One region of the Brevibacillus antibioticus genome, then DNA from elsewhere that is predicted to be linked to it. Evidence: predicted binding sites of a transcription regulator. Region 1 holds the regulator's gene; the other holds the start of a gene.

Region 1 (4,208 bases):
TTCCTTGGACTCTACTGTGCGAGCGTACATCAGGATGCCAAACGACCGAAAAATCCGATCCTCCAAAGAAACCCGGGTATGCTCCAGCAAGTAAGTACGTGCCACACGCTCTTGCTCAATAATCTGCCTGGCTACACCGTAGAGGTTGGAAAGAATATCCGATTCAGACATCCCCAGTGTGACCTGATTGGATAACTGAAAAAGATTCCCTAGAGCTTCGCTGCCCTCTCCGTAAATTCCTCTAACGACTAGACCAACTTGATTAATTGCCTGTAAAATTCTGCTGATCTGCTGCGTCATCACCAGAGCTGGCAAGTGCAGCATCACAGATGCACGAATTCCCGTACCCACATTGGTTGGGCAGCTTGTCAGATATCCTCGTGTTTCGTCGAACGCGTAGTTCAAGTTTTTCTCAAAAATGTCGTCTATCTTAGTTCCTATTTCCCATGCCTCGTTCAAACGAAACCCGGGTAATAGTACCTGTATTCGAATGTGGTCTTCTTCATTAACCATAATGCTGACGGACTCATCTTCACGAAGCAATACCGCACCTTTGCGAGATTCCTCTGCCAAATGAGGGCTAACCAGATGCTTTTCTACGAGCACACGTTTTTCTAACGGATTAATTTGATCCATATGGATGACCTGAAGCTGATGCCGCTTGCGCATTGCCTCCGAATCGCTTACTTCCGTTACCTTTCTGACGACTTCCTCGCCCTGCGAGTCCGTTGCCAATAACGGAAAGGGATGCTGGCGCAGGTTACGGGCGATACGCAGCCGTGTACTTATGACAATGTCGGAATCAGGACCTTCTCCTTTCATCCAATTGCTCCACGGGTTTTGCATAAACTGCTTTTGGGACATAACCAGCTAACCTCCCTTGCTACGATTGGGCCATTTTTTGTTCCAATGCTCGAATTCGATCACGCATTTCTGCTGCCTTCTCGAACTCTTCACTGGCGACATGACTTTGCAGCGCTTGCTTTAGTTGCTCTAGCTCTTTACGGATCTTCAGTTTGCCACCGGTACGCTCTGGTACCTTTCCACTATGCTGTGTGTTCCCGTGAATCCGGCGGAAAAGGGGGTCCAGTCGGTCACCCAAAAAGGTGTAGCAATCACTACAACCGAATCGGCCGCTTTTACTAAATTGAGTATATGTGAGTCCACAGGTTTCGCATTGAAGCGGCTTATTCGTTGCCGTTTCGCGTCCATTCTTTTGCATGGGATCAAATTTTAAAAGTCCTGAGAGGAGATTGTTGATGCTGAAGTTGTGAAAGCCGGTAAAGACGTCCCCTTTTTCATGAGCACACTGCTCGCAAATATGGTATTCGGTTTTTTCGCCATTGACGATTTTCGTCAAATGAAGTGTCGCCGGTCGTTTTCCGCATTCCTCACAGTTCATAACATCATACCTCCTTTTACTTCAACAAGATTGCCGCGATCATCTGCTTTAAAATATTTGCCCGCAAACGATCCCGCAATTCAGCTTCTAGCGTCAATACGTTTCGCGAGGTAGCGATTTTCATCAAGGTGGCTTCTCTGATGTTGACTAAGCCTTCCTCCAATAGTCTTTCTACGATCGCATTTCCCACGCTCTGATTGATACTCTCACCAATCAGTTCCTCCGTTAGCAATTCCTGCAAGCGTGCTTTGCTGACAATCTGCACCTTGCGTATGCGAATATACCCGCCGCCCCCGCGCTTACTCTCTACGATGTATCCTTTTTGAACGGTAAAGCGCGTATTAATGACGTAATTGATCTGAGACGGCACACATTGAAAATGGTCGGCAAGCTCACTACGCTGAATCTCGATCGATCCATTGGGACTGTTTGTAATGATGCTTTTTAAGTGATGTTCAATGATGTCCGAGATGTTACGCAAGTCATCGCCTCCTATTCCTCTGTGTATGTTTCTGATGAGCTACCTATTGACTTTGACTATCTTTGACGTTAATTATAATGGGTTTAGTGCGTGCCCGCAAGTGTCCCTTACACATTCTAGTGTAGGCAAAAGAGGGCTGCTTGAAACTTGGACATGATCAACAAAAAAACCACTCCCTGAGGAATGGTTTATGCTTGTTCTTGCGTATTGGTGTCGATTGCTGGCAAATGATTCAGTAGCTGAGGGAAGCTGGTGATGATGACATCTGCCCCATCAAGCTCGCCTGGTTTGGCAAAACCAAAGTCGCATCCAATGGTAAATAAACCGTTTGTCTTGCCTGCTTCCACGTCGGAGTGACGATCTCCTACCATGATGGCCTGTCCGATTTTGTAATCAGACAACAATTTTGCAACTAGGTCATTTTTGGAATGCGTGCGGAAGCGGCCAGCCGAGTACAGGTCGGTCATCAGTGGCTTCAACTCGTATTCCTGACAAATGGCATCGATGTACTCTTCCTGCCCATTGCTTGCTATAAACAAAGAAAATCCTTTTTCACGTAGCTTTTCTAAAGTTGATTTTACATCCGGATAGAGGTCGGTCACTCGTTCTTTAAGTAACTGGATTTCATTCTCTAGCAAGAAGGTGTCTGCTGAACGAATAGCTTCCTCACTTGCGCCCGGCAATAATTTGTCCCAGATTTGCTCGAGTGTCATTCCCAGTACATTGATCAGTTCACGTTCGTCAGGGGTTTCCCCTTTCCACAATCCTTTTTGACGAAGCTGGTCAAACGTTCGAATAAACGCGGGGGTCGACAGCTTTTCTGTTTGCAGTAACGTGCCATCCATATCAAATAATATAGCGAATGGTACAGTCATAGGTTCCTCCATTTTGTCTGGCTAGGCAGCTATTCTACTTCTCCTGGCATATATTCATATCATCCATGATAAACTCAGTAATTCGTTGTGCAGCATCTGGCTTCGAGATTTTCAGTCCCATTCTACGCATATAGTCCACCTTGGACGGGCTATGCAATAATTCATCGATAAAGTAAATCAATTGCTCCGACAAATTCGCATGTACCGCACATCCATTATTGAGCAAAAAGTGGCTGTTCCTCTCTTCCTGTCCAGGCAGAGGGTTGTAAACAATCATAGGTACCCGTTTACTCATTACTTCAGCTGATGTAAGTCCTCCTGATTTGGTGACAATTAAATCAGCCGTTTCCAAGTATTCGTGGAAGTTATTGATGAATTTTAGCGGAACGACTTCATGCCGATACGTACGATTGATCACTTTATTGTACAGCTTGTCGTTTGTCCCTGTTAACACAAAGGTTTTAAGAGGAATGTTAATCTCTTCTAGTCCATCCAATACTTTTTCCATCGAGCCGAGACCCAATCCGCCCCCTGAAAGAATAATACTCTTTTGTTCAGGAGCGAGGCCAAGCTTTTGCCGAATTAAATCCGGTTCCAATGGCAAACTGAATTTTTTCATGATGGGAATGCCCATCGGAATGAATTTTTGATGATCCTGTCGATAAACGTCTAACAGGTAATACAGCTGTTCATGACCGATGAAGTAATAATTGATATGGTGATTAATCCATGAAGGATGGATGGTATAGTCAGTAATGATCGTATAGATTGGTTCTTTCCAATCATTTCTCCCTTTCAGTACGGAAAGCATACAGCTTGCAAACGGATGCGTAGCAATAAAGGCATCCGGCTGTACGCTGTTGATCAACTTTTTAAGTTTGTTTGCCAATAACTTATTCATCAGCACATTCATATCGAAAAAACGGGTTTTTTCTGTATTATGATAAATTCTGCCCCACATCTTAGGTGACAGCCTTAACAGATTCATATAGCTTTCCAGCAAAATCTTGTGAAAGGTGGGGCTAATATATTCCAACGTATCGATGATCATTGATGTGCAACCACTCTCAGCCAAGCTTTCTTGCATGGCCCGCGCTGCCTGGTTGTGTCCGTTACCGATGGAAGCGGAAAAGATTAGAATTTTTTTCATGAACGATTCTCCTTCATAACCTCGCCTATTCCAACGCCTGGATCAGGTACCTTCTCATGTTAGTCTACCCCAAGACCCGTCTGCAAGAGGGAACTTGTCGGTCATTCGGCCTAACTTATCGACAAAATAATCGCGAGTTTGACTTTTTGTTGTGAGATACGTTAAAAACAAAAAACCTCCTTACCCATTCTGGGGTAAAGAGGTTGGTTTCATTCCCTGAAAACTGAATACGCATGATTGCTAAGAATTTGTGGATAAGTCCTCGACCGATTAGTATTCGTCAGCTCCACGCGTTACCGC
Region 2 (4,208 bases), 4.4 Mb from region 1:
ACGGATTGCGGCGTACGCGCTCTGTCAGCTGACCTGCTTCTTCATGGCCGACGTAGCCCGGGGGAGAACCGATCAATTTGGATACCGCGTGCTTCTCCATGTACTCGCTCATATCGAGGCGGATCATGGAATCGCGGGTACCAAACAGCTCCTCTGCTAGCGCTTTGGACAGCTCTGTCTTCCCTACGCCAGTCGGACCGACGAACAGGAAGGAAGCAATCGGTCTGTTTTTCGGTTTCAGACCTGCACGACTGCGTCGAATCGCCTTCGCGACTTGTGTGACCGCCTCGGATTGACCAATGACTTTTGCTTCCAAATGAGCTGCCAGGTTTTTCATTTTCATCTGCTCATCACTTTGCAGTTTGGTAACAGGAATCCCCGTCTTTTGCTCGATCAAGGCTTGGATGTCTGTGACATCAACCTTGACGCGTTGTTCCTTGCCTTCGATTTGATCCAGCTTCTCTAAAATGCCCGCTTCTTCGTCTCGCAGACGGGCAGCTCGTTCGTACGCTTCTTGCTCCGTCGCTTCCTTTTTCTCCTGATTGATTTGCGCCAGACGCTCATGTAACTCTGACGTATCCACCACGGAGGATCTTAGGTTCAAACGCGAGCCCACTTCATCCATGAGATCAATCGCCTTGTCGGGCAAGAATCGATCCTGGATGTAACGATGGGAGTATTCCACGGAGGCACGGATGACTTCATCCGAGTAAGCGACTTGGTGGAATGCTTCGTATTTCGGACGCAAACCTTTCAAAATCTCGATGGCTTGTTCTACGGTTGGTTCCTTGACCATGACTGGCTGCAGGCGGCGCTCCAGAGCAGCGTCTTTTTCAATCACACGATACTCTTTTAACGTAGTTGCCCCAATCAGCTGCAACTCACCACGAGCCAGTGTAGGCTTCAGGATGTTCCCTGCATCCATCGATCCTTCCGCAGAGCCTGCCCCTACCAAGAGATGAATCTCATCCACAAACAAGATGACGTTTTTGCGTTTTTGCAGCTCGGCAATTACTTGCTTCATTTTTTCCTCGAACTGTCCGCGAATTCCTGTCCCTGCAACCAGAGAGGCGACATCTAAAATGTATACCTGCTTGTTTTTCAGCTTGGTCGGTACTTGCCCTTCCGTAATACGCAGAGCGAGGCCTTCCGCAATCGCGGTCTTCCCGACCCCTGGTTCCCCGATCAGAACCGGATTGTTCTTGTTGCGTCGGTTCAAAATCTCAATGACACGCTCAATTTCTTGTTCGCGACCAATCACAGGGTCAATCAGTCCTGCACGTGCCGCATCGTTTAAATTACGGCCTAGGTCATCGAGAATACCTCCGCCACGCTCTGGTGCTTGTGGTTGACTGGAAGATTTTCCCGGACTCACCCGACCTTGGGCAAAGCCTTGCAGAAACTCATCCAATCCAGAGAAGGAGGAGAACGGACTAAAACCCATGCCCACCCCCATTTTGTTGGTCAGTTTTGTCTGGCAGTCTTTGCACAGATCGTATTTTTGCTGCTGATTTTGTACACGTATATGAACAGTCACAGTTGCTTCTCGTTGTTTGCAGATTTCACAATGCATATTCAATCCCCCCAAAAGCGTTGTTTTGGAATTCAGAAGATCTTTGACCTTTCCTGACCTTCGTTGACTTTATTATAGTTTGACCTTCTTTGACTTTCAAGAGGGATTGTATGGTTTTTTACACTTTGCTCTTTTGCAGATAGGGAACGATTGAAAGTAACCCAATAGCAGCTAAACAAGCGCCTACCCACAATGGTGAAATAAGTCCGTAACCACTACTAATTCCGATCCCGCCTAAGGAAGAACCAATGGCAACACCTAATGTAATAAAGGAAGTATGCACAGTGTTTACCATTGTCCCACTGCCTGCTGTATTCATAACTCGTGCGATCATGGCCGGATTCATCGCAACACCTGTCAACCCAATCAGAACAATGGACAGCACAGCGATCCATTTATTTTCGGCGCCTACGGCAAACAGAACCAATGCTGCTAAGAGTATGCTTAATCCCGATACAAGGATTCGCATGGCAAAACGATCAGCAAGTCTGCCAATCACGATATTTCCGATCACGGTCGCGATGCCATAAAGGGCAAGCAAATACGGGATACTCCCTTCCGAAAAAGCCGTTACATCCGTAAGAATCGGAGTAAAATAACTAAACGCTGCGAAGGTACCGCCAATAATCAGCATACTCGTTGCATACGCGGCCCAAAGGTGCGGATTTTGAAAACTGGCAAGCTCATCCTTTACGTTCATCTGGTCTTTGTGTGCGTCGGAAGGGAGCAACCATTGAATCAATACCCCTGATAGCAATACGACGACGGCAACTGCCCAAAAGCTCATTCTCCAGCCGAAATATTGTGCAATCACGGTTGTCAGCGGGAGACCGATGACAGTAGCAATCATTAAGCCTGCCAAAACAATCGAAGCTGCCTTTCCACGTGAATGAGGAGGAACCAAGCTGGCTGAAATACTGACGGAGATGCCAAACGCTGCGGATGAAGCAATACCGGTTAGGATACGTGCAAGCATCATCGATTCGTAATTCCAAGCCATTGCTCCTAACGATTGGCCTAAGAAGAAGAAGACAACCAATGAAAGTAACGCTTGTTTTCGGCGAATGTGCAGGAGAGTTGCCGTTAGTATCGGGCCTCCTATGACCATTGCACCCGCATACGCCGTAATGAAATACCCGATGGATGGGATCGATACACCGAAATCATCGGCAAGCTCATTCATCATGCCAGCCACCATAAATTCAGAAGTCGTCATCGCAAAAATCGCTACCGCTAACAAATAAATCATCGACGGCATCAAGGAACACTCCCTACTCATTTTTGTAACATCCGGTACAAAAATCACTCAAAAAAAGAGCGCATTACGCGCCGAAGATAGATTCCATAGTGCCGTTCATGATTTGTTCCGCCAATGTCCGATTTTGTGTGGACGTATTCAACACACGGAAGCCATAGTAACTGCTTAAAAATAGGCTAGCCAAATCCACAGCAGTTCGTTTTTTGGAGATTTCGCCCGTTCGCAAGCCTTCCTCCATCACTTTTTCCATAGTTTGCTTTAGAAGTTCAACATGTCTGGAGAATATTTCTTCAATCTTGGGATCGTCTTTTGCCCGTTCCAATCCCGCATTGATCAGCAAACATCCCTTTGGATTCGTAGATTCGAAGTCTTCCACCAATGCCCAAGTTAAAAAATTTTGCAACCGTTCTTTCACGGAACCCGGACTGTCCAATAATGCCTGCTGTTCACGAATCCCAGTTTCGTGATAGTGTTCCACCACTGCTTGGTAAAGGTCCTGTTTGCTGCCAAACGTATTGTACAAGCTGCCTTTACCCAGTCCAGTATCACTGCATAAATCGTGCGTAGAACAACCATTGTAGCCTTTTGTCCAAAATGTTTTCATGGCCACATCTACGATGGACGTGTAATCAAAATCACGTGGTCTGCCGCGTTTGCTCACCGGAATCCTCCTTTCGTTTCCAACTGTTATGGAAAATCTTACACATTATGTACCGTTCGGTCAACAAATAAAATGTCTGCAACTGTACAAAACATGCCTATAGAAAAAGCCCATTTTGAAAATCATCTTTCAAAATAGGCTCGATCATTGATTATATTGTCTCTAAATCTTCCCCATTAAAAAGAGTATGCTTGTACTTCATCGAAAGTAGGCAGGGATGGTTGAGCACCGTTCCTTGTCACGACAATCGCTGCAACTTTGCTGGCAAAAGTGGCCGCTTCGGTTTCGGTCATTCCTTGTGTGATCCCAACCGCAAAAGCTGCTGTAAAGGAATCGCCTGCCGCAGTTGTATCTACTGGCTCTACGCGGAAAGCCGGGATATGGGTCGCCTCATCGGCGGTTACTATGAGAGCGCCCTTTTCCCCCAATGTCACGATGACGCGTTTTGGTCCACCAGACAAAAGCTTTTGGGCTGCTGCATGCACTTCGTCTATCGTGGATACAGGCATTCCCGTGAGAATAGAAAGCTCTGTTTCATTTGGGGTTAAGGTATGTACATGGGCTAATAGCTCACTGGATAGCTCGCGTGCAGGTGCCGGATTTAAAATGACCAGCTTGCCGAGTCTGGCAGCCTCTTTGACTGTATATTCCACGACAGGCATCGGGATTTCCAGTTGGAGCAATACGACGTCGCTGTCCTTTAAAATGGACAGATT

What was found. Region 1 encodes CtsR, which represses protease genes until heat stress. Its sites were predicted from a motif close to ATGGTCAATAAAGGTCAAACA; they were not measured.
Region 2: the regulator CtsR is predicted to act here: its motif matches at 1,614-1,634, upstream of E8L90_RS01065 (ATP-dependent Clp protease ATP-binding subunit).

The regions. Positions count from the first base shown of each region.
Region 1 is NZ_SZNK01000001.1:4,644,125-4,648,332, forward strand. Features, by position in the region: gene mcsB (protein-arginine kinase McsB) at 1-864, opposite strand, end outside; gene mcsA (protein-arginine kinase activator protein McsA) at 884-1,402, opposite strand; gene E8L90_RS22365 (CtsR family transcriptional regulator) at 1,419-1,883, opposite strand; gene E8L90_RS22370 (HAD hydrolase-like protein) at 2,072-2,758, opposite strand; gene E8L90_RS22375 (MGDG synthase family glycosyltransferase) at 2,793-3,908, opposite strand; rRNA gene E8L90_RS22380 (23S ribosomal RNA) at 4,159-4,208, opposite strand, start outside.
Region 2 is NZ_SZNK01000001.1:228,925-233,132, reverse strand. Features, by position in the region: gene E8L90_RS01065 (ATP-dependent Clp protease ATP-binding subunit) at 1-1,573, opposite strand, end outside; gene E8L90_RS01060 (MFS transporter) at 1,692-2,831, opposite strand; gene E8L90_RS01055 (TetR/AcrR family transcriptional regulator) at 2,896-3,492, opposite strand; gene rbsK (ribokinase) at 3,669-4,208, opposite strand, start outside.